DNA from 3 places in the Streptomyces sp. NPDC096324 genome. Region 2 is predicted to be linked to each of the others. Evidence: riboswitches for the same ligand, from Rfam matches in the RefSeq annotation. Region 2 holds a riboswitch; each other region holds the start of a gene.
What was found. Region 2 has a riboswitch for cyclic di-AMP ahead of ACIQ7M_RS22345 (transglycosylase family protein). Riboswitches for the same ligand answer to the same signal wherever they lie in the genome.

Region 1: it holds a riboswitch for cyclic di-AMP, as region 2 does, so the genes downstream of both, ACIQ7M_RS14640 (NlpC/P60 family protein) here and ACIQ7M_RS22345 (transglycosylase family protein) in region 2, are expected to answer to the same signal.
Region 3: it holds a riboswitch for cyclic di-AMP, as region 2 does, so the genes downstream of both, ACIQ7M_RS02670 (peptidoglycan DD-metalloendopeptidase family protein) here and ACIQ7M_RS22345 (transglycosylase family protein) in region 2, are expected to answer to the same signal.

What each region holds. Positions count from the first base shown of each region.
Region 1 is NZ_JBIWFK010000005.1:105,941-115,638, reverse strand. It holds gene ACIQ7M_RS14655 (alpha/beta fold hydrolase) at 318-1,181, shown strand; gene ACIQ7M_RS14650 (M23 family metallopeptidase) at 1,416-3,200, shown strand; gene pcrA (DNA helicase PcrA) at 3,325-5,811, opposite strand; cyclic di-AMP (ydaO/yuaA leader) riboswitch at 6,268-6,437, shown strand; gene ACIQ7M_RS14640 (NlpC/P60 family protein) at 6,445-7,614, shown strand; gene ACIQ7M_RS14635 (tellurite resistance/C4-dicarboxylate transporter family protein) at 7,748-8,728, shown strand; gene ACIQ7M_RS14630 (hypothetical protein) at 8,813-9,166, opposite strand; gene ACIQ7M_RS14625 (NlpC/P60 family protein) at 9,611-9,698, shown strand, end outside.
Region 2 is NZ_JBIWFK010000007.1:548,803-558,500, forward strand. It holds gene ACIQ7M_RS22315 (glycoside hydrolase domain-containing protein) at 212-1,039, shown strand; gene ACIQ7M_RS22320 (SurA N-terminal domain-containing protein) at 1,273-1,932, shown strand; gene ACIQ7M_RS22325 (nucleoside triphosphate pyrophosphohydrolase) at 2,124-3,110, shown strand; gene ACIQ7M_RS22330 (globin domain-containing protein) at 3,121-4,332, opposite strand; gene ACIQ7M_RS22335 (cytochrome P450) at 4,770-6,041, shown strand; gene ACIQ7M_RS22340 (transglycosylase family protein) at 6,358-7,230, shown strand; cyclic di-AMP (ydaO/yuaA leader) riboswitch at 7,414-7,607, shown strand; gene ACIQ7M_RS22345 (transglycosylase family protein) at 7,612-8,313, shown strand; gene eno (phosphopyruvate hydratase) at 8,688-9,698, shown strand, end outside.
Region 3 is NZ_JBIWFK010000001.1:620,433-630,130, forward strand. It holds gene dxs (1-deoxy-D-xylulose-5-phosphate synthase) at 1-1,715, shown strand, start outside; gene ACIQ7M_RS02650 (aspartate aminotransferase family protein) at 1,712-3,112, shown strand; gene ACIQ7M_RS02655 (helix-turn-helix domain-containing protein) at 3,174-3,812, shown strand; gene ACIQ7M_RS02660 (DUF6126 family protein) at 3,842-3,958, shown strand; gene ACIQ7M_RS02665 (tyrosine-protein phosphatase) at 3,985-4,782, opposite strand; cyclic di-AMP (ydaO/yuaA leader) riboswitch at 5,439-5,594, shown strand; gene ACIQ7M_RS02670 (peptidoglycan DD-metalloendopeptidase family protein) at 5,599-6,504, shown strand; gene ACIQ7M_RS02675 (SGNH/GDSL hydrolase family protein) at 6,776-7,561, shown strand; gene ACIQ7M_RS02680 (TetR family transcriptional regulator C-terminal domain-containing protein) at 7,860-8,480, opposite strand; gene ACIQ7M_RS02685 (Glu/Leu/Phe/Val dehydrogenase dimerization domain-containing protein) at 8,684-9,698, opposite strand, start outside.

The DNA.
Region 1 (9,698 bases), on a different contig from region 2:
CGTCGTCAGCGGGACGGCGTGGTGCCGGGGCACATCGGCGACGGCACGACAGCGGGGAGCGAGGCCGGGCAGCAGGACCGCGGGAACACGAGGGCGACTCCACGCCACGACACGAAGCCGGCGCACCCAGCCCGGCGGACGGTCGGGGAGCCGGGGTCGGCGTCGTATACCGCGCCCTTCGCCGAGCACTCCGCAGCGTCACCGGTCTCACACCCCGGGGACGTGTCGTGGGCCGCCGCCGTCGCCGACCTCACGGCTTTCCACTAGGGCACACGGGGGACGGAGTGGTCCTCCCGCGTGCCGACTGGAGGTCGGCCATGAAGGTGACCGAGGCTGCGTCGCCCTTTCTCCCCCTGTGCCAGCGCCTGTTTCCGACGAAACTGGCCGGGCTCTCGGTGGCCCTGCTGAAGGCCACGGCACTGGAGCTCGCGATCCTCGCCGGGCACCTCCTCCTCTATCCCTCCGGCATCACGCAGGAACGCCGTACCGGACACCCGCTCACCCCGCCCGACGTGGCCGCCACGCTGCCCACCGAGGCCAGGCCCCCGGTCGTCCTGCTGCACGGCTTCATCGACAACCGCTCCGTCTTCGTCCTGCTGCGCCGCAACCTCGCCCAGCACGGCAGGCAGCACATCGAGTCCCTGAACTACTCGCCGCTGACGTGCGACATCCGTACGGCGGCGGAACTTCTGGGCCGGCACATCGAGGAGATCTGCGAGCGCACGGGACATGACCGCGTGGACATCGTCGGGCACAGCCTCGGCGGGCTGATCGCGCGCTACTACGTGCAGTGCCTCGGCGGTGACACCCACGTCCGCACCCTCGTCACGCTCGGCACCCCGCACTCGGGCACCCGCGTCGCGCCGCTGATGAACGCGCACCCGATCGTCCGGCAGATGCGGCCCGGTTCCCCCGTGATCGAGGAACTGACCGGCCCCGCCCCGGGCTGCCGTACTCAGTTCGTCAGCTTCTGGAGCGATCTCGACCATCTGATGGACCCGCTGGAGACGGCCTGCGTCGAACACCCCGACCTGCTCGCCCAGAACGTCCGCGTGAGCGGTGTCGGCCATCTCGCGCTGCCGGTGCATCCGGCCGTCGCGACCGGCATCCGGCAGGCACTCGACATCGAGATGTCCGGCCCCCGCGCCGTGGCCCGCAGCGGCGGCCTCACGGTGGCATGACGATGGCGTGACGGGCGGCCTCACGGTGACGTGGAGCGGCCCGGAAGCAGTCCGGAACGGCGCGGAAGGAATCCGAGGCGGCGCGGAAGGGTTCCGAGGGGACGCGAAGCGGTCCGAGGTCGGCCGTCGGGAGGGCTGACGGCCGCCCGACGGCCTTCCCGTGGGCGGAATTCCTCGAACGCTTATCGAACGCCAGGCCAAGGCCTTGCCCACCCTCCCCCGAAACACGGCCGAATGCCCGTTTCCTGCGAAGGGGAAACCTGCCGAAGATTGTCGCGCCCGCATACCGCCGGGTACAGTCACCGCACTGCTCTGCCAGCCCCTGTTGTCGAGGCGAAAGAGAAGTTGGTGAACGACCGTCACCCGTCGGGGATCGCGACTCCCCCGGCCCCGGCTTCCGACGCCGCCTCGGCGTCCTACGCGTCCTACGGCGCGCAAGAAGCCCAGTACGGCGGCGACTTCACCGCGTACGGCGACCACTCCGCCACGGCCTTCGGCTCGGGCGCGCCCGCCATGGGCGCCTACGGCGGCTCGGACTTCGCCGGCGACCCGCTCTTCGGCACCATGCCGGGCGGGACCGGCACCGGCTCGTACGACGCCACGCAGTGGAACGCGGGAGTCCAGCAGCCGATGGGCTACGACCCCTACGCGGCGCAGCACACCGGCTACGACACCGGCGCCCACAACACGACGGCCTGGACGAACGGCTACCAGCAGCTCGCCGACATCCCCGCGCAGCATCCCGGCCCCGACGCCTCGGGCCAGTGGGACGCGAGCGCCTGGGTCCAGCCCGAGCAGCCGCTCGACGGCACCCAGCAGTGGACGGTGCCGACGCAGGAGACGGGCGCGTACGACGCCACGCAGTGGAACAGCGCCGGCGACCAGGGCACGTACCAGGCCTACGAGCACCCGCGGGCCGAGACGTACGAGCACTCGGGGACGGGGCCGTACGACCAGCCGGGGCCGGAGTCCACGTCGTACGACCATGAGCCGACGCGGCTCGACATGACGTACGAGGGGGCGTCCGACGCGGCGGACGCGGTGCCCTTCGACCAGCAGGCGACCGCGACCTTCGACCAGACGGTCCACGGCCGGATCGACACGGACGGGAACGGGGCCGAGTTCGAGACGGCCGAGGACTTCGCGGACACGGACCGACCCGACGAGGGCTACGACGACCACGACCCGTACGACGAGGGTCGCGAGCGGCCGCTGCTGGAGGACCAGGAGGAGATCACCCCGGTCCGGCATCCCGCGACACGGAGTGGTTCGCGTGCCCGGCGCCGCAGCCCCGCGAAACGTTCCGCTCTGCTGACCGTCGCGGTGCCCTCGGCCTGTGTCATGGGCGTCGCGGGGATCGCCGCCGCCTCCGTGGGCGGTGTCGGCGGCCTCGGAGGGGACGACTCCAAGGACACCACGGCCAGCGCTCCCGACGTGACCTCGGTGAAGCCGTCGGCCGCCAACGTCAAGCTGGACACCCAGCTCCAGAGTCTGTCCGCCGGTGCGGACGACTTCGCCGACCGGGCGAGCCGCACGCAGGAACGTATCGACCTCAAGGCGCAGCAGGCGACGGAGAAGAAGAAGGCGGCGGAGGAGGCGGCCCGCAAGGAGCGGCTGCGTCCGAAGTTCGCCCTCCCCGTGACACAGCAGGGCCTCAGCGCCTACTTCGGCCAGGCCGGCGTCAACTGGATGTCCGTGCACACGGGCATCGACTTCCCCGTCTCGTACGGGACGCCGGTGATGGCCGCGACCGACGGGACCGTCCGGACGCAGTGGAACAGCGCGTACGGCAACATGATGATCGTGACCGCGATGGACGGCACGGAGACGTGGTACTGCCACCTCTCCACGTACAAGGTCGCCTCCGGCACCGCCATCAAGGCCGGTGATCAGATCGCCTTCTCGGGGAACTCCGGCAACTCGACCGGCCCGCACCTGCACTTCGAGGTCCGCCCGGCCGGCGGTTCGGCGATCGACCCGCTGCCGTGGCTGCGCAGCCACGGCCTGGACCCCACGTAAGAACCCGGATCCCGGCCCGGTCAGAATCCCGGCCGCCGCGTGACCCCTGACGAGAACCCGGTGCCCGCGGCCCCCGGCCACCCGTCTCCGGACGGCCGAGGACCCCTGCGAACGGTGTCGCGGACTACAGCTTCTCCACCGGCGCGTACCGCAGCAGCAACCGCTTCGGCTTGGGCTCTCCGAAGTCGACCGTCGCCTCCGCGTTCGCGCCCGTCCCCTTCACCCCGACGACGGTGCCGAGGCCGAACTGGTCGTGCGTGACCCGGTCCCCGACGGCCAGCGCGACCACCGGCTTCTCGGTGGCACCGCGGCGGGTGGCGAACCCGGAGGCACCCGAGGCCGCGGACCGCGAACGCGAGGACGAGAGGGAGGCGGCGACACCGGAGACGGGACCCGCGGGCCGGGGAGCCGTCGCTCCCGTGCGCTTCCAGTCCAGATGGGTCGCCGGGATCTCCTCCAGGAAGCGGGAGGGCGGGTTGTACGAGGGCTGGCCCCACGCACTGCGCATCGAGGACCGGGTGAGGTAGAGCCGCTCCCGCGCGCGGGTGATGCCGACGTACGCCAGGCGCCGCTCCTCCTCCAGCTCCTTGACCTGTCCGAGCGCGCGCATGTGCGGGAAGACGCCGTCCTCCATGCCGGTCAGGAAGACCACGGGGAACTCGAGGCCCTTGGCGGTGTGGAGGGTCATCAGGGTGATGACGCCGTTGCCGTCCTCCTCGTCCGGGATCTGGTCGGAGTCGGCGACGAGCGCGACCCGTTCCAGGAACGCGGAGAGTCCGGCCGGAGTCTCGCCCTCACCCGTCTCCTGCTCGAACTCCAGGGCGACGGCGGCGAGTTCCTGAAGGTTCTCGATCCGGGTCTCGTCCTGCGGGTCGGTCGAGGCCTGCAACTCGGCGAGATAACCGGTGCGTTCGAAGACCGCCTGAAGAATGGTGGCCGGGCCCGCGCCGGACTCGACGATCGTACGGAGGTCTTCCATGAGCGTGTTGAACCGCTTGACCGCGTTGGTGGAGCGCGCGGCCATGCCGTAGGCCTCGTCGACGCGGCGCAGTGCCTGCGGGAAACTGATCTTCTCGCGTTGCGCGAGGGCGTCGATCATCGCCTCGGCACGGTCGCCGATGCCGCGCTTGGGCACGTTCAGGATGCGGCGCATGGGGACCGAGTCCTCGGGGTTGGCCAGCACCCTCAGGTACGCCAGGACGTCCCGGACCTCCTTGCGCTCGTAGAAGCGGACACCGCCGACGACCTTGTACGGCAGGCCGACACGGATGAAGACCTCTTCGAAGACACGGGACTGGGCGTTCGTGCGGTAGAAGACCGCGACGTCTCCGGCCCTCGCGTCGCCCGCGTCGGTGAGACGGTCTATCTCGTCGGCGACGAACTGGGCCTCGTCGTGCTCGGTGTCCGCGACGTAGCCCGTGATGTTCGAGCCGGCGCCCGCGTTGGTCCACAGGTTCTTGGGGCGGCGGGACTCGTTGCGCTCGATGACCGCGTTGGCGGCGGTCAGGATCGTCTGCGTGGAGCGGTAGTTCTGCTCCAGGAGGATCGTCGTCGCGTTCGGGTAGTCCTCCTCGAACTGGAGGATGTTGCGGATGGTCGCGCCGCGGAAGGCGTAGATCGACTGGTCCGCGTCACCCACGACGCACAGCTCGGCGGGCGCCAGGTCGAACTCGCTGGGCGGTACGTCCACGGGGTGCTCGGAGGTCCCCACGAGTTCCCGGACGAGGGCGTACTGCGCGTGGTTGGTGTCCTGGTACTCGTCCACCAGGACGTGCCGGAAGCGGCGGCGGTAGTGCTCGGCGACGTCCGGGAAGGCGCGCAGCAGGTTGACCGTGGTCATGATCAGGTCGTCGAAGTCGAGCGCGTTGGCCTCGCGCAGCCTCGACTGGTACATCGCGTACGCCTGGGCGAGGGTCTTCTCGAAGCCGTCCGCTGCCTGAGCGGCGAAGTCCTCCTCGTCGATCAGCTCGTTCTTCAGGTTCGAGATCTTGGCGCTGAACGACTTCGGCGGGAACTTCTTGGGGTCGAGGTCGAGATCACGGCAGACGAGCGCCATCAGCCTCTTGGAGTCGGCGGCGTCGTAGATCGAGAACGACGAGGTGAAGCCGAGCGTCTTGCTCTCGCGGCGCAGGATGCGGACGCAGGCGCTGTGGAAGGTCATGACCCACATCGCGTTGGCGCGGGGGCCCACGAGGGCCTCGACGCGCTCCTTCATCTCGCCGGCGGCCTTGTTGGTGAAGGTGATCGCGAGGATCTGGCCGGGGTGGACGTTCCGCTCGCCGAGCAGATGCGCGATCCGGTGCGTGAGGACGCGGGTCTTGCCCGAGCCCGCGCCGGCCACGATGAGCAGCGGGGAGCCCGAGTGGACCACGGCCGCGCGCTGGTTCTCGTTCAGTCCGTCCAGCAGGGCCGCGGGGTCCACGGCGGGCCGGGGCGCGCCGTCGCGGTAGTAAGCGTCCCGGCTCGGCGGCAGGTCGAACTTCCCGCCGAACAGATCGTCCGGAACCGGCTCCGGTACGTGATCGTCCTCGGGCGGCGGCGGGTGTTCGTCCTCGTGGGCCGCGGAGGGCTTGAGGTTCGCCAGGAAGCTGTCGTCAAAGAGGCTGCTCATCGCTCTCCGAGTCTAGGCCGCCCCACTGACAGCCCGCCGCCACCCCGAGAACTCGGCCCGAAGTCGTGACCAGGCACACGGCGGACACCAGGTGCTCACGGCTTCGCCCGCCGACACCTCACCGTCCGTGACGGCGCGCGACGGTCCGGTCACCCGGCGCGGGGCCGGCGCGGCGGGCCGTCCCGAGCCGCGACCCGACCGACGAGCGGTCGCCGCGACGCCCGGCCGCGTCATCCGGAGCGGGATGGGGCCGAGCGATGGAGCCGGCCGATGGGTCGGCGGGCCGCTTCCGGCGGCGCACGCGCCGATGGGTCTTCGGGCCGCTTCCGGCGGCGCGCGCGGCAATGGTCACGAAAATGTATCGGACGTATCGGGCATCAACCTTCACACGGGCCACACCGGTTGGCTAGCGTGCTCGAAGGCCGCTCGACCGCATCCGGCGAACACCGCCGGGCCGGGCGGCCTCCGCCCAATCCGGTGCGCCGCGAGGCCCTGGAGCCGGGGACCCACCGATTTTGGGGTGAATCGGTCCAACCGCCTTGTGGGGCACGGACCGTAGGGCAGCCTTCCGGAACCTCCCGCCCGAACCCGACAGCTAACTCGGCAGGCGGATGACGGAAGGAGTCGCCTCTCTTGGCGTCACACCGCAAGGCGCGTCCCACCGGTGCGCGCATCGCAGGCATACGGACCCCCGCCCTCGCCACGGCGGCCCTCACCTCCGTGGCCCTGCTCTCCCAGACCGCCAACGCCGCACCCTCGGCCGAGCCCCGGCCCAGCATCGAAGCGGTCTCGAAGAAGGTCGACGACCTCTACCACCAGGCCGAGACCGCCACCGACAAGTACAACGCGAACCGGGAGAAGACCGCCAAGCAGCGCGAGCGCGTCGACACCCTGCTCGACGACGTCGCCCAGCGCACAGAGAAGCTCAACACCGCGCGCGAAGAACTGGGATCGTTCGCCGCGGCGCAGTACCGCACCGGGGCCGCCGCGCCCGACACCGCGACCCTGCTGCTCGCGGACAACCCCCAGGACTACTTCGACCAGACCCAGTTGATGAGCCGCCTGACGAACCGCCAGAAGGCGGCCGTCGACGACTACATCACGGAGCAGGCCGCCACCACCGAGAAGCGGACGGAGGCCACCGCGAGCCTCGAGTCGCTGACCGCCTCGCAGAAGGCGCTCAAGACGTCCAAGGCCGAAGTGCAGCACAAGCTCTCTGAGGCCCGCGACCTGCTGTCGAAGCTGAACTCCGAGGAAAAGGCGCGCCTGGCGGCGGTCGAGAAGAAGAAGCGGGAACAGGCCGCGGCCAAGGCGGCGGAGCTGGCGCGGCAGCAGGCCGCCGCCGAGAAGGCCGCCCAGGCGCAGCCGTCGTCGGACAGCACGGGTGACCCGGCCGCCGGCTCGACGGCCGGGTCGTCGACGGGATCGACGGCCACGGGCTCCTCGTCGAAGGCGGCCGAGGCGCTCGCGTTCGCCCGCGCGCAGGTAGGCAAGCCGTACGTCTGGGGCGCCACCGGCCCGGACTCCTACGACTGCTCGGGCCTGACCCAGGCCGCCTGGAAGGCCGCCGGCGTCAGCCTCCCCCGCGTCACCTACGACCAGGTGAACGCCGGCACGACGGTCTCCCTCGCCGACGCCCGGCCCGGCGACCTGGTCTTCTTCTACGACGACATCAGCCACGTCGGCATGTACATCGGCGACGGCATGATGATCCACGCGCCGAAGCCGGGAGCGTACGTCCGCGAGGAGTCGATCTACTACGACGGCACCTCGGCGATCCACAGCGTGGTGCGCCCGGCGTAGCCCGGGAGCCGGAAGCCCCTCGCGCGGGGCACGCGTGCGGGCTCTCCCGATCCCCGCGCGCGTGCTCCGCGTTTTCGTCGCCGCCCGCGCGTGGCCCGCCCGCAACCGCTCCGCGGGTCCCTAGCATCGACGCATGCCAGAGACACCGGACATGACGGACACCATTCCGCTCCGCTCCTGGTGGGCGGGGTGGGCGCCCGCCGCCGGGGCCGCCGTCATGGCCACCGGCATCCTCTCGATCGGGCTGCACCTGACCGGCTACGAGGTCCTGTCCCGGATCGCGCTGTTCCTCGCGTCGCTCGCCTGGGTCGGTCTCGCCTCGGACTTCCTCGCCCGGCTGGTGGGCGACCGGGCGCAATGGGCGCGACGGGCCGGCACTCCCGCCGGGCTCGACGCGGTCGCGGCGACCACCGTGCTCGGTACCAGGTTCTCCACACTGGGGTGGCAGACGCTCGCCGAGATCCTGCTCGCGCTGTCGGCCGTGCTCTGGCCGGTCCTGCTGCTGAGCGTCCTGCGGCACTGGCGGCGCCGCATGGCGGGAGAGGTGTTCCTCGTCTGCGTGGCCACGCAGGGGCTCTCGGTCCTCGGCTCGACGATCGCCGGCGAGGTGGGCTCGGACTGGCTCGCGCATGCCGCGATGACGCTGTTCTGGGTGGGGATCGCGCTGTACGTCCTCTCGCTCGCGAACTTCGACCCGCGGGAGGTGAGGAAGGGCGCGGGGGACCACTGGATCGCGGCCGGCGCGCTGGGCATCTCGGCGCTGGCCGGAGCGGGACTCGTCGTGGCGCACGACGTGAATCCGTATCTGTGGAACAACGACGACCAGGGCGTCCTGCGCGCCACGACCGGCGCGCTGCTCGTCCTGGACCTCGCCTGCTACTTCCTGCTGGCCGTCGCGGAGGTGGTGTGGCCGCGCCCGCGGTACGACGTACGGCGCTGGTCGTCCGTCTTCCCGATGGGGATGTCGGCGGTGGCGACCCTCGCGGTCTCGGCCGCCCTCGACGTCTTCTGGCTCAAGGGGACCGGACAGGTGCTGCTGTGGATCGCGGTGGCGGCGTGGCTCCTGGCGGTCGCGGGCACCGCTCTCGCCTTCAGATCCGAGGTACGGGGATGACGCGGCTGTCCGGTCCGCGCGTCACGGGACGTCACGGAAGGGAGGCCGCCGGTCAGGTCCGGCGCAGGGCGGTGTGCGCGCCGGTCAGGTCCACAGGACGGCGATGAAGATGTTCGTGACGGTCAGCAGTCCGACCAGGCCGAAGAGGCGCTTGTCCACCGTCTCCTCGTCCCGCTGCGCATAGACGAGCCCGAGGATCACGATCAGCAGGGCCAGCTTCACGCCGATCTTGACGGTGTTGACCGTGCCGCCGTCGGCCTGGTTGAGCCCGACCAGGGCGACTCCGGTCACCAGCATGGTCAGCGCGCCGTGCAGCATCGCCGGGACGAAGCGGGCGGTGCCGTTGCCCATCGCCTTCATCTGTGTGAGGAAGCCGCCGAGGAGCGCGGCGATGCCGATGATGTGCAGGCCGACGAAGAGGTGGATGAGTACGCCCATGGGGCCGGAGCCTAATCGCACCCCCTGACGCCCCCGCCGACCGGGCCCCTCCCGACCCGGCCGCCCCTTCCTCCACTCTCCCTCCACCGGACCGTCGCGTGTCACCCATAGCACCGACATCACGCGAAGTGTCCGTGATTCACCGATTCGGTCATGACCCTGCGTCAAGTCGGTGCCGCACAGACAGGATCTTGGCCACATTTGGTCGCTCGTCGATCCAATCGCGATAGTTCCGTACATAGCGTTACCAACGGCACACTCTCAGGTTTAGCGTCCTCCACCAGGTGACCGGCTCCCCACCACCGTCCGGGCCAGGGACGGCAGTCGGACACCACCGCCGAGAAGGTCCGGCGGCGGCACCGCTCCCCCTGTGTGCGCCGCCGCCGGACGTGTCACCGCTTGACCGCCCCTCAAGGACGGTCGCACGGAAGGATGTGGGCCCTCGTGGCAGCGCACCGCAAGGCCAGACAGCGTTCGGTCGGCGGAAACACGGCCCGCACAGCGGTCACCATCGCCCTCGCGGGCGCGGCGA
Region 2 (9,698 bases):
CGGTGGCGTAGGCGACGTCCGCCCGTCGCGGCACTGGTTTTTGCCGTGCGCATAGAGGATCTTGTGATTCTCCAGAGACTCTCTTTCCCGAACAGGCATACGCGGCCGGTTAGGTTGCGCTCTGTTTCATGCCGCGCGCCGCGCTCCGCGCCGCGTGTGCTGTCATCGCACAACCCGCCGGTATCACCGGCACAATCAGGGGTGGATCCACATGTCCGACCATCGTCAGTCGAGGAAGCGCCGGTACATCACGTGGGGGGTGGCCGGGGCCGCCGTCGTCGCCGGTGCCGGTATCGCCGCGCAGACCTCCATGGCCGCCACGACCTGGCCCGCCCAGAAGACCTACACCGGCCGTGCCTTCGACACCTGCGCCGCGCCCTCGCTCACCGCGATGAAGGCCTGGCACACCGGCTTCTACGGGGCCGCGGCCGTGTACATCGGCGGCAAGAACCGCGGGTGCAACCAGCCCAACCTCACCGCGTCCTGGGTGAAGTCGGTCAGCACACTGGGCTGGAAGCTCATCCCGCTGTACGTCGGCGCCCAGCCGTCCTGCCAGACCGGGAGCAGCCCCGAGAAGATCACCACCGCGACCGCGGCCTCGCTCGGCGCGGCCGACGGAGCGGACGCGGTCGCCAAGGCCGCCGCCCTCGGCATGAAGGCCGGCAGCCCGGTCTACCTCGACATGGAGTCGTACGACATCACGAACAAGGCGTGCAACGACGCCGTGCTCACCTACGTGCGCGCCTTCGACAAGACCCTGCGCGCCAAGACGTACCGCTCCGGGTACTACGGCTTCACCAGCTCCAGCGCCAAGGCCATCGCGACCGCGACCGACAAGACGGACCTGCCCGGCAACCTCTGGTACGCGCTGTGGGACAAGTCGAACACGACGACCACCGACTGGCCTTGGGGCGCGACCCAGTTCACCGGCCACAGCCGCGCGCACCAGTACATGGTCAACAGCAAGGAGACCATCGGCGGCGTCACGATCACCGTGGACCGCGACGCCTGGGACGCGCCCGTCGCCATCACCGGCTGACGCGCGGAGGGTCGCGGGAAGGGGCGGCATCCGCCGGGCCGGCCGGATCACCGGCCGGCCGCGGTCACTCGTACGGGCGGACCCTGGGCGTTCCACGAGGCGGGGAACCTTCGGCGGTGCCTGAAGTCGTCGTGAATCGTTGGTCGAATGGCTGGCCGAGAGGCGGGCCACTGCCTACCATCGATCACCGCAAGACTTTGTGCACCGTCGCACAATCTCCTCGGGAGGCTTCCTTGCACCGCCGCCGTCGCACCGCGCTCGTCCTCTCCGCCGCGCTCGTCGCCGCGGCCCCTCTGCTCACCGCGTGCGGCAGCGATGCCCATCCGGGTGCGGCGGCCGTCGTCGGAGACAGCCGGATCACCGTCGCCCAGTTGCAGGACCGGGTGGACGAGGTGCGCTCGGCACAGCGGGCCGCCAGCAAGGACGACGCCCAGTACGCGCAGGTCGTCGCGAGCACCGCCACCCTCACCCGCGACACCCTGCACAGCATGGTCCTGGACCGGGTGCTGGACCGCGCGGCCGAGAACGCCGGCGTGAAGGTGACCCGCAAGGACTCGCAAGGGATGCGGTCGGCCCTCGAACAGCAGGCGGGCGGCGCGAAGGCGCTGGAGGCGACCTGGCTGTCGAACTACGGTGTGGCGCCCGAGCGCCTCGACGACAGCCTGCGCACCGAGATCGAGGCCCGCAAGCTCGCCTCCGCGCTCGGTGTCGACATGAACACCACCGACGGCAAGGCCACCTTCTGGAAGGCGATGTCCGCCGCGTCCAAGGAACTCCACGTCGACCTGAACCCGCGCTACGGCACCTGGGACGTCCAGAAGAGCAGCCGCGTCGACGCGAAGACCCCGTGGGTGCGCGAGGTGTCCTCGGCGGCGCCCCAGCAGCCCGCGTAGCCCGTCGCGCGGGCCGGTGGATCGGCTGAGCCCCCGGCCCTGTGGACAACTCCGGGGGTGTCGGCGGAGTGGGTTACGTTCGAGGGGTGAACGCAACCAGTGAACCGACGGGGACCGCTCAGGGCGGCGAGGGGCCCGCGGCCGATGCGACCGCCGGCGATGTGACCGCGGCCGACGCGACCGCGGCCGATGTGACCGTCGACGGCGCGAGCGCCGCCGGCCCCGGCCGCATCGTCCTGCTCACCACCAGCCACCGGGTCGCGCCCGGCCTGCTCTCCTGGCCCGCCTGGCAGGCGCTGCACGGCGCGGACCGGGTGCTGTGCTCGGACGGCGCGCATCCGCAGGTGCCGTATCTGCGCGAGGCCGGTGTCGCGGTCGACGAGGAGTCCCCGACCGCGCGGGAACTGGTCGACGCGTGTGCCGGCGGCCGCTCGGTGGTCGTCGTCGCCACCGGGGAGGGCGAACCCCGGCTCACCGACGGTCTGGCCCGTCTCGCGGGCTCCGGCCGCATATCCATGCCGGACCTGGAGCTCCTGCCCGCCTCGTACGACCTGCCGGGCGCGCGCCTGCTCGACCTCGTCCAGGTGATGGACCGCATCCGCGCCGAGTGCCCCTGGTCGTCCCGGCAGACGCACGAGGGCCTCGCCAAGTACGGCCTGGAGGAGGCGTACGAGCTCGTCGAGGCCATCGAGGAGGGCGACCGGGACGAGCTGCGGGAGGAGCTCGGTGACGTCCTGCTCCAGGTCGTGTTCCACTCCCGGATCGCCGAGGACGACACGGACGCCCCGTTCTCGATCGACGACGTGGCCGCCGGGATCGTCGCCAAGCTGATCCACCGGCACCCCCATGTCTTCGGCGACGAGACGGCCACGACGCCCGAGGAGGTCAAGGAGCACTGGCTGCGCACCAAGGCCGAGGAGAAGCGGCGCACCTCCGTCACCGAGGGCGTGCCGCTCGGCCAGCCGGGCCTGGCCCTGTCGGCCAAGCTGTCGTCCCGGGCGCGGACGGCGGGACTCGACGTTCCGCTGCCGTCGGGTGAGGGCGTGGGGTACGAACTGCTGGCGATGGCCGTCCGGGCCGAGGCCGAGGGCGTCGACCCCGAGGCCGCCCTGCGGGCGGCGGCACGCACGTACCGCGACGCGATCCGCGGGGCGGAGGAGAAGGGCGGGCAGGACTGAGGGAGCCGGGTCAGGGGCCGAGGGTGCGATCGGTCGGGTTGTGCCAGGCGGCCGGTGGGCGGTCCAGGAGCCACTGGGCCGCGCCCACCGGGCGGGGACGTCCCTCGCCGGTCGGTGGCAGCGGGTCGTGGAAGAACCGCTCGGCCGGTGTCCCCAGAAGGGGGAGAGCGTCGCCGACCTCCTCGACGAGATCGGGCGGACCGGCGACGTAGACGTCGTGCCGGGTCCAGCCCGCCCGGTTGCCCAGCGCGGTGAGCAGCCGTTCGGTCGCCTGGGCCTTGGGGCGGCCGGGCGCGGGGGTGATGAAGGTGACGGAGAGCCGGGGGAGCGCGGCCCGCAGGCGTTCGACGGCGGGCCGGTCGTAGAGGTGCGCGATGTCGCGGGCCACGAGGAACAGACGGGCCTCGTGGGCGGGGTCGAGCTGTTCCAGCAGGGCCTTCACCGGTGCCCAGCCCGTGCCGGCCGCGATGAGGGTGAGGGGCCGGTCGGCCGGAGTCCGCAGGGTGAGGCCGCCGCCGGGCGGGCCCAGCCGCAGTACGTCGCCCACCCGGGTCCGCCGGACGAGGGCGGTGGAGAGGGCGCCGTCCTCGACACGGCTGACGTGCAGGTCGACGGTGCGGTCGGCGCGGGGTGCGTTCGCGAGGGAGTAGGGGCGCCAGACACGTGGCAGATGGGGCACGCTGACACTGACGTACTGGCCGGGGGAGTAGGTGAGCCGCTGCCGTGGCCGCAGGGTGAGGACGACGAGGTCGTCGCCGTGCCGGGTGCGGGAGACGATCTCAGCGTCCCACCAGAGCGGCTCGCCGTGGTGCCGGGCCTCCCAGGCTCCCTGCAGCATGCTCCGGGCGATCGACCCGTACGCGGCGGTCCAGGCCTTCTCGGTCTCGGCGCTCCAGGCGGAGCCCGAGACGACCGCGAACGCGGCGAGCAGGCTCTCCCCCACGGCCGCGTAGTGCTCGGGCCGAGTCAGGTACTTGCGGTGGTCGCGGCCGAGGCTCCGTAAATACCGCGGCAGGTCCGGATCCTCCAGCTTGTCCATGACGAAGGTGAGCGACGCGAAGAGCCGGTCCCGCTGCCGTTCCATGTCCTGGGCGAGGTCCGCCGGGAACAGCGCGCGGAGCTGCGGGTTGTGGCGGAAGAGGTGCGAGTAGAAGTACTTGACCGCGAACTCGGCCCGTCGTTCCACGACCGCGAAGCTGGATCTGAGAATTTCGGGGTCCACGGCAGGAAAGTAGGGAGCCGCCGGGCGCCGGGGTCAAACAGTCGCCCATGTCAGGACGGTCCATGACGAACCGGACGGAGCCCCCCCCTCGCCACCGTCGCCGGAGGGGCTGAACTTTCCCCGGCCGGGGCTGTGACCGTCTGGATCCCGCACCCGCGGCCGGGATCCGGCGTGAGGGGACGTGCCGGTACATCGATGCCCGTCGCCACCGACGGTCACCTCTCCGTCCGACGGCGACGGGCTGATGCACCGGCACGGCCCCGCCCCACCCACCGGCCGCACCCCGTCCCACCCACCGGCACGGCCCCGCCCCACCCACCGGCACGGCCCCGCCCCACCCACCGGCCGCACCCCGTGACACCGCACGGTCGCGCGGCAGGGCGGCGTCGGCTCCGGTCGGGCAGGGGCCCGTGCGCCGGTGCGGATACCGTCGGGGAGTGACCGAGCACGAAGCCTCCGCCAGCGCCGCCCCCGAACTCTTCACCTGGGAGTTCGCCACCGACCCCTACCCGGCCTACGCCTGGCTCAGGGAGAACGCGCCCGTGCACCGCACACGGCTGCCCAGCGGGGTGGAGGCCTGGCTCGTCACGCGGTACGCCGACGCCAAGCAGACGCTCGCCGACCAGCGGCTGTCCAAGAATCCCGCGCATCACGACGAGCCCGCGCACGCGAAGGGCCGGACCGGGATCCCCGGGGAACGCAAGGCCGAGCTGATGACACATCTGCTGAACATCGACCCGCCGGACCACACCCGGCTGCGGAAACTCGTCAGCAAGGCGTTCACGCCCCGGCGCGTGGCCGAATTCGCCCCGCGGGTGCAGGAGCTGACGGATCAGCTCATCGCCGGGTTCGCGGCCAGGGGTTCCGCCGACCTCATCCACGAGTTCGCCTTCCCGCTCCCCATCTACGCCATCTGCGACCTGCTCGGCGTCCCGCGCGAGGACCAGGACGACTTCCGGGACTGGGCGGGCATGATGATCCGGCACGGCGGCGGGCCGAGGGGCGGGGTCGCCCGGTCCGTGAAGAAGATGCGCGGCTATCTCGCCGAGCTCATCCACCGCAAGCGCGAGGCGCTGACCGCGGAGCCCGAGCCCGGCGAGGACCTCATCTCCGGGCTCATCCGCGCCTCCGACCACGGCGAGCACCTCACCGAGAACGAGGCCGCCGCGATGGCCTTCATCCTGCTCTTCGCCGGGTTCGAGACCACGGTCAACCTCATCGGGAACGGGATGCACGCGCTGCTCACCCACCCCGGGCAGCGGGCCCGGCTGCAAGCCTCCCTCGCGGCGGGGGAGAGCGGGCTGCTGGAGACGGGCGTGGAGGAACTCCTGCGCTACGACGGGCCCGTCGAACTGGCCACGTGGCGGTTCGCGACCGAGGACGTGCGGATCGGCGGGCAGGACATCGCGGCCGGAGACCCCGTGCTCGTGGTCCTCGCGGCCGCGGACCGCGACCCCGAGCGCTTCGAACAGCCGGACACGCTCGATCTCTCACGACGTGACCTTCAGCACTTGGGCTACGGCCACGGCATCCACTACTGCCTGGGCGCGCCGCTCGCCCGGCTGGAGGGGCAGACCGCGCTCGGTACGCTCCTCAGCCGTCTTCCCGACCTCCAACTCGCTGGAGATTCGGCCGATTTGCGCTGGCGCGGGGGCCTCATTATGCGTGGATTGCGCACGCTTCCGGTGGAGTTCACCCCGGTCAAATAGGACGCGATCGGTGCATCGGTGACCCTTCGGCGGTCGAGTCGAAGCGGTGATTCCGCATACCGGAATAAGACCCTTGGGGCCACCAGGACATGACGCTCCGTCAAATTCGTGATCTTCATGTGATCAGTACTGCATCGACTTGTAACCAGCGTTCGAGTGCGACTACCTTCACCCATCAACAACGCGGCACCTGCGCCACTCGTTCAGCAGGAGTCGCCGTGCTCCCCGCTGTCGCTCGAAAGGCTCTCGCATGCTCTCCGGGAACGGCCGTCACCGTCGCCCTCGCCAGGCCCCGGCTCTCATCGTCGCCGCAGGGGTGACCGGATCGGCGATCGTCATCCCGTTGCTCGCCGCGGCGAGCGCGAACGCGGCCGACGGGACCACCTGGGACCGGGTCGCGCAGTGCGAGAGTGGTGGCGCGTGGAGCGCCAACGAAGGCAACGGGTACTACGGCGGCCTCCAGCTCGACCAGGACAACTGGGAGGCGCACGGCGGCCTCGAGTACGCCCCGACGGCCGACCAGGCCAGCCGCTCGCAGCAGATAGCCGTCGCCGAGAAGGTGCTCGCCGACACGGGCCTCGTGGCCTGGCCGACGTGCGGGCCGCTCTCGGGTCTCAGCAAGGGCTCCGGCGGGGTCAGCGTCGACACGGGCGTGGCCGGCGACTCGTCGAGCAGCGGCGACGACGCCGGTTCGTACATCTCGTCCGGCCTGGCGACTTCGCCCAGTTCATCCCCTTCGAGTGATTCGTCCAGTTCGAGCGACTCCTCCGGCACGGAGACCGGCACCGCCACGCCCAGTGCCTCGCAGAGCTCCGACGGCGCGGACGCGGCGACCGGCAAGGGTGATGAATCGCCCAAGTCGGGTCAGAAGGAAGCATCTTCGACCCCCTCCACCTCGTCGAGTTCCGGCACCGGGCGACACCGTGGCGGGGGCGCGGCGGAGAGCACGGCCGACAGCCGGGCCGACGGCTCCGCGGGGCGTCACGCCGCGGCCTCCGAGACCGACGGCGCCGACAGCGAGTACGTGGCCCAGGCCATCGGGAACCTCTGGAGCGTTTCCGACGCCCTTGGCCTCGAAAGCGGATGGGGCGATCTGCCCAAGGTGGACACGGCCCCGGCCGACAGCGGTCCCGGCCTCGTCATTCCTGGTCGGAGCATCGCGGACACGGTCGAAACGGTGCAGAACTAGCGGCAGTTCGCGTCACGGTTCGCTGTGGAATGTCCTATTTGGCGCAAGTGAGAGATGGGTCTCAGAAGCCCTGATCGTCTTTGAAATTAGGGCAATCGACTGCTTACGGTCGTGACCGCTCGCCACAGCGGGCTCCGACGGTCGCAACGCCGAATCCTGCCAACGGCCGTACGGGAACAGTCGTCGCGTCATGCGCCGTAGGCAGGAGCGGGGGACCCAAGGTAAGTGCCGGGTCCGGGAGTCGAGAGACACCCGGGAACGGCTTGGGGTGAAGCCGCGTGCCGGACGTCCTGGAGACAGGACCGAGGGCATGCGGCCGGGCAACTCATTCGGCCCGAACCCGACAGCTCACCTCGCAGGCGTCGGTGAGGGGATCTCTCCATGCTGTTCTCCGGCAAGGGCAAGCACCGCCGCCCGAACAAGGCCACCCGTGTCGCCACGCTCGCCGGTGTCACCGGCGTCGCCATCGCGGCCCCGCTGATGGCGGCCGGCAACGCCTCCGCGGCCACCGGCTCCGAGTGGGACGCCGTCGCCCAGTGCGAGTCCGGCGGCAACTGGTCGATCAACACCGGCAACGGCTACTACGGCGGCCTGCAGTTCTCGTCCTCCACCTGGGCCGCGTACGGCGGTACCGCCTACGCCTCGACCGCCGACCAGGCCTCGAAGTCCCAGCAGATCGCCATCGGCGAGAAGGTCCTCGCCGCGCAGGGCAAGGGTGCCTGGCCGACCTGCGGCACCGGCCTGTCGAGCACCCCGTACGGCGGCGGCTCGGCCCCGGCGGCCCCGGCGGCGCCCTCCTCGTCGAGCGCCTCGCAGCAGAGCGCCCCGGCCACCCGTACGACGGAGCAGCCCGCCTCCCGTTCCGCGGAGCGCCCCGCCGCCCAGAAGACCGTCACCACCCCGACCGGCAAGAAGGTCAAGAAGGGCGACGGCGAGTACAAGGTCGTCAAGGGCGACACCCTCAGCTCGATCGCCGAGAAGAAGCACGTCAAGGGCGGCTGGCAGAAGCTGTTCAAGCTGAACAAGGACATCGTCGCCGACGCCGACGTCATCTACCCGGGCCAGCAGCTCCACCTGCGCTGAGCAGCGCGGCACGCCGGTCGACCCGGCCGCTTTCGGCGGAGGGTGGCCGCGATTCCGGCACCGCGCCGCGACGCCCGGCAGGCAACGTCCCCTCGTGGGGCGACGCCCGGCCGGCAACGCCCCCTCGTGGGGTCTCCGCACGCACCGGAGGCCCGCCGAGGTCCCCCGTCCCCACGGGCTCCCCGCTCCGGCACGTGTTCCCCCGCACGTGTCGGAGCGGGGTTTTTTATTTCTTTTTTTGTTCCGTTCAGGAACAATATGTAGGCTCAGTCCGCCCAAGGGGTGGTCGATCGCTGGCCGATCCCCCTGAGCCGGTTAGGCTCATCCCGCGGGGCTGACAAGCTCCGCGTACCGCGTCACATCCCAATAAGGAGATGCTCGTGCCGTCCATCGACGTCGTCGTAGCCCGGGAAATCCTGGACTCCCGAGGCAACCCCACGGTCGAGGTCGAGGTCGGCCTCGACGACGGCAGCACGGGTCGTGCCGCCGTTCCGTCCGGCGCCTCCACCGGAGCGTTCGAGGCCATCGAGCTTCGCGACGGTGACCCGAACCGCTACCAGGGCAAGGGTGTCGAGAAGGCCGTCCTCGCCGTCATCGAGCAGATCGGCCCGGAGCTCGTCGGCTACGACGCCACCGAGCAGCGCCTGATCGACCAGGCGATGTTCGACCTCGACGCCACCGACAACAAGGGCTCGCTCGGCGCCAACGCCATCCTCGGCGTCTCGCTCGCCGTCGCGCACGCCGCCTCCGAGGCGTCCGACCTGCCGCTGTTCCGCTACCTGGGCGGACCGAACGCGCACCTGCTGCCCGTTCCGATGATGAACATCCTGAACGGCGGCTCGCACGCCGACTCCAACGTGGACATCCAGGAGTTCATGATCGCCCCGATCGGCGCGGAGTCCTTCTCCGAGGCCCTGCGCTGGGGCGCCGAGGTCTACCACACCCTCAAGAAGGTGCTGAAGACCAAGGGCCTGTCCACCGGCCTCGGCGACGAGGGCGGCTTCGCCCCGAACCTGGAGTCCAACCGCGCCGCCCTCGACCTCATCCTCGAGGCCATCAAGCAGGCCGGTTACGTCCCCGGCGAGCAGATCGCGCTCGCGCTCGACGTCGCCGCGTCCGAGTTCTACAAGGACGGCAAGTACGAGTTCGAGGGCAAGTCCCGCTCGGCCGCCGAGATGACCGAGTACTACGAGGAGCTCGTCTCCGCGTACCCGCTCGTCTCCATCGAGGACCCGCTGTACGAGGACGACTGGGCCGGCTGGAAGGTCATCACCGACAAGCTGGGCGAGAAGGTCCAGATCGTCGGCGACGACCTCTTCGTCACCAACCCGGAGCGCCTGGCCCGCGGCATCGAGGAGGGCTCCGCCAACGCCCTGCTCGTCAAG
Region 3 (9,698 bases), on a different contig from region 2:
TGCTGACAGGGCGTCAGGACTTCTCCAAGCTGCGCGGCAAGGGCGGCCTCTCCGGCTATCCCTCCCGCGAGGAGTCCGAGCACGACGTCATCGAGAACAGCCACGCCTCCACGGCGCTCGGCTGGGCGGACGGGCTCGCCAAGGCCCGCCAGGTGCAGGGCGAGAAGGGTCACGTCGTCGCGGTCATCGGCGACGGCGCGCTGACCGGCGGCATGGCGTGGGAGGCGCTGAACAACATCGCCGCGGCCAAGGACCGACCCCTGATCATCGTCGTCAACGACAACGAACGCTCGTACGCGCCCACCATCGGCGGCCTCGCGAACCACCTCGCGACCCTGCGCACCACCGACAGCTACGAGCAGGTCCTCGCCTGGGGCAAGCAGGTCCTGCTGCGCACCCCCCTCGTCGGCAACACCATCTACGAATCGCTGCACGGCGCGAAGAAGGGCTTCAAGGACGCCTTCGCACCGCAGGGCATGTTCGAGGACCTCGGGCTCAAGTACGTCGGCCCCATCGACGGTCACGACGTGGGAGCCGTGGAGTCCGCGCTGCGCCGCGCCAAACGCTTCCACGGGCCCGTGCTCATCCACTGTCTGACGGAGAAGGGGCGCGGCTACGAACCCGCGCTCGCGCACGAGGAGGACCACTTCCACACCGTCGGGGTGATGAACCCCCTCACCTGCGAACCCCTCGCACCGTCCAACGGCCCCTCCTGGACCTCCGTGTTCGGCGACGAGATCGTCCGGATCGGCGAGGAGCGCGCGGACGTCGTGGCCATCACGGCGGCCATGCTGCATCCGGTCGGGCTCGGGAAGTTCGCCGAGAGATTCCCCGACCGGGTGTGGGACGTCGGCATCGCCGAGCAGCACGCCACGGTGTCCGCGGCCGGACTCGCGACCGGCGGCCTGCATCCCGTCGTCGCCGTGTACGCCACCTTCCTCAACCGGGCCTTCGACCAGCTCCTCATGGACGTCGCGCTGCACCGCTGCGGTGTGACCTTCGTCCTCGACCGGGCGGGGATCACCGGCGTCGACGGCGCCTCGCACAACGGCATGTGGGACATGTCGATCCTCCAGGTCGTCCCCGGTCTCAGGATCGCCGCGCCGCGCGACGCCGACCAGCTCAAGGCCCAGCTCAGGGAGGCGGTGGCGGTGGACGACGCGCCGACCCTGATCCGCTTCCCGAAGGAGTCCGTCGGTCCGGACATCCCCGCCGTGGACCGGGTGGGCGGGCTCGACGTCCTGCACCGGGGCGAGCGCCCCGAGGTCCTGCTCGTCGCGGTCGGCGTCATGGCCCCGGTCTGCCTCCAGACCGCCGACCTGCTGGAGTCCCGCGGCATCGGCTGCACCGTCGTCGACCCGCGCTGGGTCAAGCCCGTCGACCCGGAGCTGCCCCGCCTCGCCGCCGCCCACCGGCTCGTCGCGGTCGTCGAGGACAACAGCCGGGCCTCGGGCGTCGGCGCCGCCGTCGCGCTGGCCCTCGGGGACGCCGAAGTCGACGTACCCGTACGGCGGTTCGGCATCCCCGAGCAGTTCCTCGCGCACGCCAAACGGTCCGAGGTACTGGCCGACATCGGGCTCACGCCCGTGGAGATCGCCGGACGGATCAGCGCCGGGCTGGCCATCAGGGACGAGCGGGCCAAGGCCGCGTACGAGCTGACGGAGGCCGCCGACCGGCCGGCCGAGAAAGAGTCGCCCAAGGAGAAACAGGAATGACCGACCCTGCCCAGAAGGGGGAGTTCGACCTCGGCGCACTCCTCGCCGAGCGCGGAGCCGAGCGCTACGAACTGCACACGAAGTACCTGAACCACCAGCTCCCGCGCATGCTGCACACCATCGGCTTCGACAAGGTCTACGAACGGGCCGAGGGCGCGCACTTCTGGGACGCCGAGGGCGACGACTACCTCGACATGCTCGCCGGCTTCGGGGTGATGGGCCTCGGCCGCCATCACCCCGTCGTCCGGCAGGCGCTCCACGACGTCCTCGACGCCTCGCTCGCCGACCTCACCCGCTTCGACTGCCAGCCGCTGCCGGGCCTGCTCGCGGAGCGGCTGCTCACCCACAGCCCGCACCTGGACCGGGTGTTCTTCGGCAACAGCGGCACGGAGGCCGTCGAGACCGCGCTGAAGTTCGCCCGGTACGCCACCGGCAGGCCGAGGATCCTGTACTGCGCCCACGCCTTCCACGGGCTGACCACCGGTTCCCTGTCGGTGAACGGCGAGGACGGCTTCCGCGACGGTTTCGCGCCCCTGCTGCCCGACACCGCCGTCCCGCTCGGCGATCTCGACGCCCTGGCCAGGGAGCTGAAGAAGGGCGACGTCGCCGCGCTCATCGTCGAGCCGATCCAGGGCAAGGGCGTCCACGAGTCCCCGCCGGGATATCTGCGCGCCGCCCAGGAACTGCTGCACCGGCACAAGGCGCTGCTCATCGCGGACGAGGTGCAGACCGGCCTCGGCCGGACCGGGGACTTCTACGCCTACCAGCACGAGGAGGGCGTCGAACCGGACCTGGTGTGTGTCGCCAAGGCGCTCTCCGGCGGCTATGTGCCGGTGGGCGCGACCCTCGGCAAGGACTGGATCTTCAAGAAGGTCTACTCCTCCATGGACCGGGTCCTCGTGCACTCCGCGAGCTTCGGCTCCAACGCGCAGGCCATGGCGGCGGGTCTCGCGGTGCTCTCCGTGATGGAGAACGAGCAGATCGTCGCGAACGCGCGTGTCACCGGAGAGCTGCTGAAGTCCCGGCTGGCGGCCCTGGTCGACCGCTACGAACTGCTCAGCGAGGTGCGCGGGCGGGGACTGATGATCGGCATCGAGTTCGGGCGGCCCGCGTCGCTCAAGCTGCGCAGCCGCTGGACCATGCTCCAGGCCGCGCGCAAGGGGCTGTTCGCGCAGATGGTCGTCGTGCCGCTGCTCCAGCGGCACCGCATCCTCACCCAGGTCTCCGGCGACCACCTGGAGGTGATCAAACTGATCCCGCCGCTGGTCATCGACGAGCGCGACGTCGACCGGTTCGTGGAGGCCTTCACCGCGGTGATGGAGGACGCGCACAACGGCGGCGGGCTGATGTGGGACTTCGGGAAGACACTGGTGAAGCAGGCGGTGGCGAACCGCTGAGGTTCTTTGCCTCTGGGGCAAGAAAATTGCCCCAGGGGCAATTGTTTGGCTCAATGGTTCCATGAGCCCTGCCGATCCAGGGGCGGCCGAAGAGCCGTCCGCCGAGCTGCACGCCGTGGCGCCCCGGCTCCGCGCCCTGCGTCGCGCGGCCTCCCTCACGCTGGAGGCCGCCGCCCGAGCCGCCGCACTCTCGCCGGCCCATCTGTCCCGGCTGGAGACCGGACAACGCCAGCCCTCGCTGCCGATGCTGCTCACGCTGGCCCGTGTCTACGGTACGACGGTCTCCGAACTGCTCGGCGAGGCGGTCCCCGACCGTGACGCGGTCGTACGGGCCGCCGACATGGAACCGGCCCCGGCGGGCGGCTGGACCTACTGGCAGGCGGGCTCCGCGGGCCGCGGCATGCAGGCCCTGCGCGTGCACGTCCCCTACGGTTCCCAGGGTGACATCGTGCGCGTCCACCCGGGCGAGGAGTGGCTGTACGTCCTCGAGGGGCGGCTCAGTCTGCGCCTCGGGGACACCGCGCACGTCCTCGCGCCGGGAGACAGCGCCCACTTCGACTCGCTGACCCCGCACCGCATCGCCGCCGCCGAGCGCGACGGAGCCGATCTCCTCTTCGTACACACCCTGCTGCAGAGCCCCGTCGCCGCGCTGTGCCTCGGCCCGGCGACGGGCCACCCCACCCCGGGAGAGACGTCATGACCGAACCCACAGAACCCCGCCGCCGGTCCATGGAGGACAGGTTCCCGCGCGCCCTGTGGGTGCGGCTGATCATCTACGTCGCCGTCGGCCACCTGTTCGCGGCCTTCATCTACCTGCTCTTCACGCTGGGCGCGCAGAACCAGTAGGCCCGGCCGGTGAGCGTGGCTCCGGGTCAGTCCAGGAGCCGCGCGCGCAGGCGCTCCCGGAGCTCCGGCGTGAGCCCCAGCCCCTGCTCCAGGTAGACCTCGACGCTGCCCCACTTCTCCTCGATCGTGTCGAAGGCGGCTGTCAGGTACTCGGCGCGCGCGTCGAACAGCGGGCTGAGCAGTTCCATGACCTCGGGGGAGTAGGCACCGGCCGAGGAGCCGTTGCGGTGGACCTTGTAACGGCGGTGCGCGGCGTTCGACTCCAGGTAGTCGGTCACGATCGCCTCGCGCTCGACGCCGAGGGCGAGCAGGGTGACCGCGATGGACAGCCCGGCGCGGTCCTTGCCCGCCGCGCAGTGCATCAGCGCGGGCACGCTGTCGTCGGCCAGGGAGTGCAGCACCTGGGCGTGCTCGGCCGTGCGCTCGCTGATGATCGTGCGGTACGAGTTGATCATCCGGTTCGCGGCCTTGCCGTCGCCGAGGAGCCCGCGAAGCTGGTCGATGTCTCCGTCGCGGACCATCTTCCAGAACTCGCTGCCGTCGGCCGGGTCGCTCAGCGGGAGGTTCACGTTCCGCACACCCGGCAGCTCGACGTCCGGGCCCTCCAGCTTCTGGTCCGCGGCGTTGCGGAAGTCGAAGATCGTGTGGAGCCCCAGGGAGGTGAGGAACGCGGCGTCCTCCTCCGTGGCGTGCGCGAGGTGGCCGCTGCGGAACAGCTGCCCGTGGCGCACTCTCCGGCCGTCCGCGGTGGGCAGCCCGCCCACGTCGCGGAAGTTCCGCACTCCGCCGAGCTCGGGCTCGGTCGACGGGACCTGCTGCGTCACGGGGGCTCCTCCCATTCGGCCGCCGGCGTCGCCGGGCTGGACTCGGCGCCGCTCGTCGGCAGTTGTACCGGCTTGCGCTGTCGACGATACGACATGGGTTCCTCGGGCAATGAGTTGTCCACAGGCGGCCTTCTCGCGCACGGAAACCCCTGGAAGCGACCCTCTACAGCCCCATTGAATCGAATAGTCGTTCGATGGGTGCTCGGGGTCGACCCCCGGGTCGGTGGTGCCCTTCCCGTCGCGCGGGGCTTGCGGGTCAATTGAGACGAAATGCCGCATTGAGGGTGTGTCTTTTGTGTGCCGTCTCGCGCGGAGATTTCGGATGTGCCGGATATCCGCCCGCGTCGCATCTGACCCTTCTGTCCGAATAGGCGCCTTCGTTACAACTGGCCCTGGAATAGGGGACCCTGGGGCGAGTCGCGTGAGGAGCGTCATATTCGTGACGATGCGTTGCCGTCCTCATTTCCCAACCCACCAGAAGCTACGGGCGGGTTGAGAGGTCCGGAAGATCGTCACTCCACGGAGGGTGACGGTGATTTCCGCATGGATCAAGAAAGGCGAGCGCACAGAAACCGCCCATAGTTGTCGACGCGCTCTCATCTCGCTTACGTTCTGCCTCAATCCGGACGGACGCCCAATCCTGCCGCCGCCCGGAATCCGCACACTCACCCGTACACGGCAGGAGCGGGGGACCCACAGGTTCCGTGCCTGGTCCGGTCTCCGGAACAGGCTAGGGGTACAGCCGCGCAGAAGCGGCCGGGCATCTCCAGCCCGCACCCGACAGCTCACCCCGCAGGCGCCGGAGAGGAATTCGTCATGCCCGCGAAGGGTAAGCACCGCCGTCCCAAGTCCCTCCGTTTCACCCGCTCGATCGCCGTGGCCGGAACCGGTGGCGCCGCACTCGCGCTGCCGCTGATGGGAGCCACGGGCGCCCAGGCCGCGACGCCGGCCACCGCCGTCGCGCACCACGTAGAGAAGGCCGCGACCGCCGCCCCCGCCGAGAAGTCCGCCAAGACCGGCACGTTCAAGACGTACGCGGTGAAGCGCGGTGACTACCTCTCGAAGATCGCCGACGAGCAGAACGTCGGCGGCGGCTGGAAGAAGATCTACGCGGACAACCGCTCCGCGATCGGCAGCGACCCGTCGCTGATCCACCCCGGTCTGAAGCTGTCGCTCGGCAAGAAGGCCGCCTCCGCCGCCCACGCGGCGACGCAGTCGTCCGCCAAGGCGACCACCTCGGCGAAGCCCGCCCAGGCGACTCCGGCCGCGTCCGACACGGCCGCGTCCGACTCCGCCTCCACCAACAGCTCCTCCGGCTACACCCTGCCGGTCGACAGCAGCAGCGTCGGCACCGGTTACAAGGTGGCGGGCAGCATGTGGTCCAGCGGCTACCACACGGGCGTCGACTTCGTGGTCCCGACCGGCACCACGCTCAAGTCCATCGCGGCGGGCACCGTCGTCTCCGCGGGCTGGGGCGGCGCCTACGGCAACCAGGTCGTCATCCAGCACGCCGACGGCAAGTACTCCCAGTACGCCCACATGTCGTCGCTGTCCGTCTCGGCGGGGCAGACCGTGACCGAGGGGCAGCAGATAGGCCTCTCCGGTGCGACCGGCAACGTGACCGGACCGCACCTGCACTTCGAGATCCGCACCACGCCGGACTACGGCTCCGACATCGACCCGGTCGCGTACCTGCGCTCGCACGGTGTCGCCGTGGGCTGACGCCCCTGCTCCTCCTGCTCCTGACGGCAGGAAGATCTCCGAAGGCCGGACCCCATGATCCCCTGGGTCCGGCCTTCGGTGTTCCCGTGGCGCGGCCTCGGGTCGATCGCTGCGTCAACATCCTTGGCGCGGGCCCTATTCCAGAGTTGACCAATGCTTGGCGAGTGGCTTATCTCACCGTCCGTCAACCCTTCCCTACGGTCGCGTAGCTCACATCAAAAGGTGAATCATGCTTGATGTGGCAGACGATTCGAAGAGTGACAAGAGATCAGTGATCGGGTCGTACGTGGCGGTGGGGGACAGCTTCACCGAGGGCGTCGGCGACCCTGGGCCCGACGGAGCCTTCGTCGGCTGGGCCGACCGGTTCGCGGTACTTCTCGCGGACCGCAGGCCCGAGGGCGATTTCGACTACACCAATCTCGCCGTGCGCGGCAAACTGCTCGACCAGATCGTCGAGTCCCAGCTCCAGAGGGCGAAGGAACTCGGCCCGGACCTGGTCTCGTTCTGCGCCGGCGGCAACGACATCATCCGCCCCGGCACCGACCCCGACGAGGTCGCGGAGCGCTTCGAGCGCGCGATCGCCGACCTCACCTCCGCCGTCGGCACCGTCATGGTGACGACCGGCTTCGACACCCGTGACGTTCCCGTGCTCAAGCATCTGCGCGGCAAGATCGCCACCTACAACGGACATGTGCGGGCCATAGCGGACCGCTACGGCTGTCCCGTGCTCGACCTCTGGTCCCTGAAGACGGTCCAGGACCGGCGGGCCTGGGACGGCGACCGGCTGCACCTCTCGCCCGAGGGGCACACCCGGGTGGCGCTCCGGGCCGGACAGGTGCTCGGCCTCGAGGTCCCGGCCGACCCGGACCAGCCCTGGCCGCCCCTCCCGCCGCGCGGCACGCTGGAGGTGCGCCGCGACAACATCCAGTGGGCGCGCGAGTACCTGGTCCCGTGGATCGGACGGCGACTGCGCGGGGAGTCCTCGGGCGATCACGTCTCGGCCAAGGGAGCCCTGTCCCCGGACGACATCAAGCTGCGCATCGAATCGGTGGCCTGAGCGCCACCGGCCCTGCCGACGGTCCCGGTTCGGTGGGCGTCACGCTCTTTGGCGGCGGCCCGGCTCGGCCGGACGGGACCGACTAGGTCGGCGAGCCCGGACGGGACCGCGTGCCGTCGCCGCGGTCGGGTCAGCCCATGGTGTTCAGGGGCGCCGCGCGCGCTCGGGCGGGATCCGGCCGGGGTCGAGGCTGGGCCGGGGTGGGCCGTGACCCGTGGCCGGGTCGGGGGCCAGGGCCGGAGCGCGTGATCCGGGTCGGTTCATTGCGTTCCGCCTCTGTCCCGCCCCCGCGTGAGCGTCAGCGCACCGCTGCCATCAACGCGGCGCGTTCCAGGCCCAGTTCGCGGGCGAGGGCCTCGTCGGCCCATTCCTGGGTGCGTGCCCGCGACACCGCTCCGGAGTACGCGGTCATCTGGACCGCCAAGCCGTCCAGCAGCGCCGTGAGTCTGAGGACCGCGCTCGTGGGGTCCGGGCAACGGAACTCGCCGGCGGCCACACCCTCCGCGATCACCTCGGTCATGGCGGCCTTCCACTGCCGGTCGAGGTCACGGGTGACCTCACACAGCGCGGGCTCCCGCAGAGCGACCGCCCAGCCCTCGATCCACAGGCGCCAGCCCTTGGCCTGCCCGGTCGGGGCGTACCAGCGCACGGCGGCACGAAGGCGGCGCAGCGCCGTCGTGCGGCGGCCGAGCAGCTTGCGCAGATGGGCGAGGTCGTCCTCGGCGGCGTGGGTGAACGCGGCGGCGACCAGCTTCTCCTTCGTCGAGAAGTGGTAGAGCACCAGCGCGTTGCTCACGCCGAGGGTCGAGGCCACGTCGGCGATCCGTACCGCCGCGACGCCCCGCGCCTCGATCTGTTCGACGGCGGCCCGCAGCAACTCCTCACGCCGCTCCGCCACACTCAACCGGACTCTCGCCACGCGGCAACCCTACACAGCCCTTTCGCCGGAGGCCCCGCGGGAGCGGCGGCGTCCCGGAGCGGCTTCCGCGGACTCCGGCCGGCCCCGCCCGCCGCCGGTCGGCGATCCCGTGGTCGGCCTTGACACGGCCCTCCTCGTGGATACGCGTCACGATCCTCACAGGCACGGGTCACGCGAGCGCGCCGCTCGTCGTGACCGGGTCCTCAGCGGTACCAGCCGAACCGCTCCGCGATGACCGGGAGCCGGTCGGTGACGATGGCGTGGGCGGCGGCCCGCGGGGTCGTGCCGTCGGCCTCCGCGCGCGCGAGCGTCCGGTCGATCAGGGCGCGCATGGAGCGCCGGGTGTGGGCGAACGCCTCGTCCGCGTCGGCGCCGATGTCGCCGAACAGGGTCCACCACCACCACGCGTTCGTACCGGAGTTGACCACGACGTCCGGCAGGACGGTGATCCCGCGCGCGGCGAGCAGTTCCTCCGCGTCCGCGAGGACGGGCATGTTGGCGGCCTCGACGATCCAACGGGCCGTGATCTCCCGCTGGTTCGCCGTGTCGATCGCGTACGAGACCGCGGCGGGCACCAGTACCTCGGCATCGGCGGACAGCCAGGCGTCACCGGGGAGTTCGCGGTCGTCCGGGCGCAGCACCGCGCGGTCGACCGTCCCGTACGCGTCCCGTGCCGCGAGCAGTGCCTCGATGTCGAGGCCGTCCGGGTTCGCGATGGTTCCCTTGATGTCGGCGACGGCCACGACCTTGAGTCCCGCCCGTGCGAGGAAGCGCGCGGTGGCCCCGCCCATGGTGCCGAGTCCCTGCACGGCGACGCGCGTTCCCGCGTACGGGGTACCGGCCCGGTCCAGCGCGGCGAGCGCCGACTCGGCGACCCCGCAGCCGCCGACCAGTTCGTCGAGGCCGATGCCGTCCACCTCGACCGAGAAGGCGTCCGCGAGCCGCCGCCGGGCCGCCGCCTCGTCGTCGAGCAGCGGGTACACGGCCTGGATCGACGAGACGAGGCCCGCCTCCGCGGCGGCCCGGTCGACCAGGTCCTGGCTGAGCCCGAGATCCTCGCCGGTGGTCCAGAAGCTCTCGATGTAGGGCCGCATGGCGCGCAGATAGCGCACCAGCAGTCCGTACGCCGCCGGGTCCTGGGGATCGCAGTCGATCCCGCCCTTGGCCCCGCCCAGCGGGATGTACCGGCCCTCGGGGTTGTAGTGCAGCGCCTCTTTC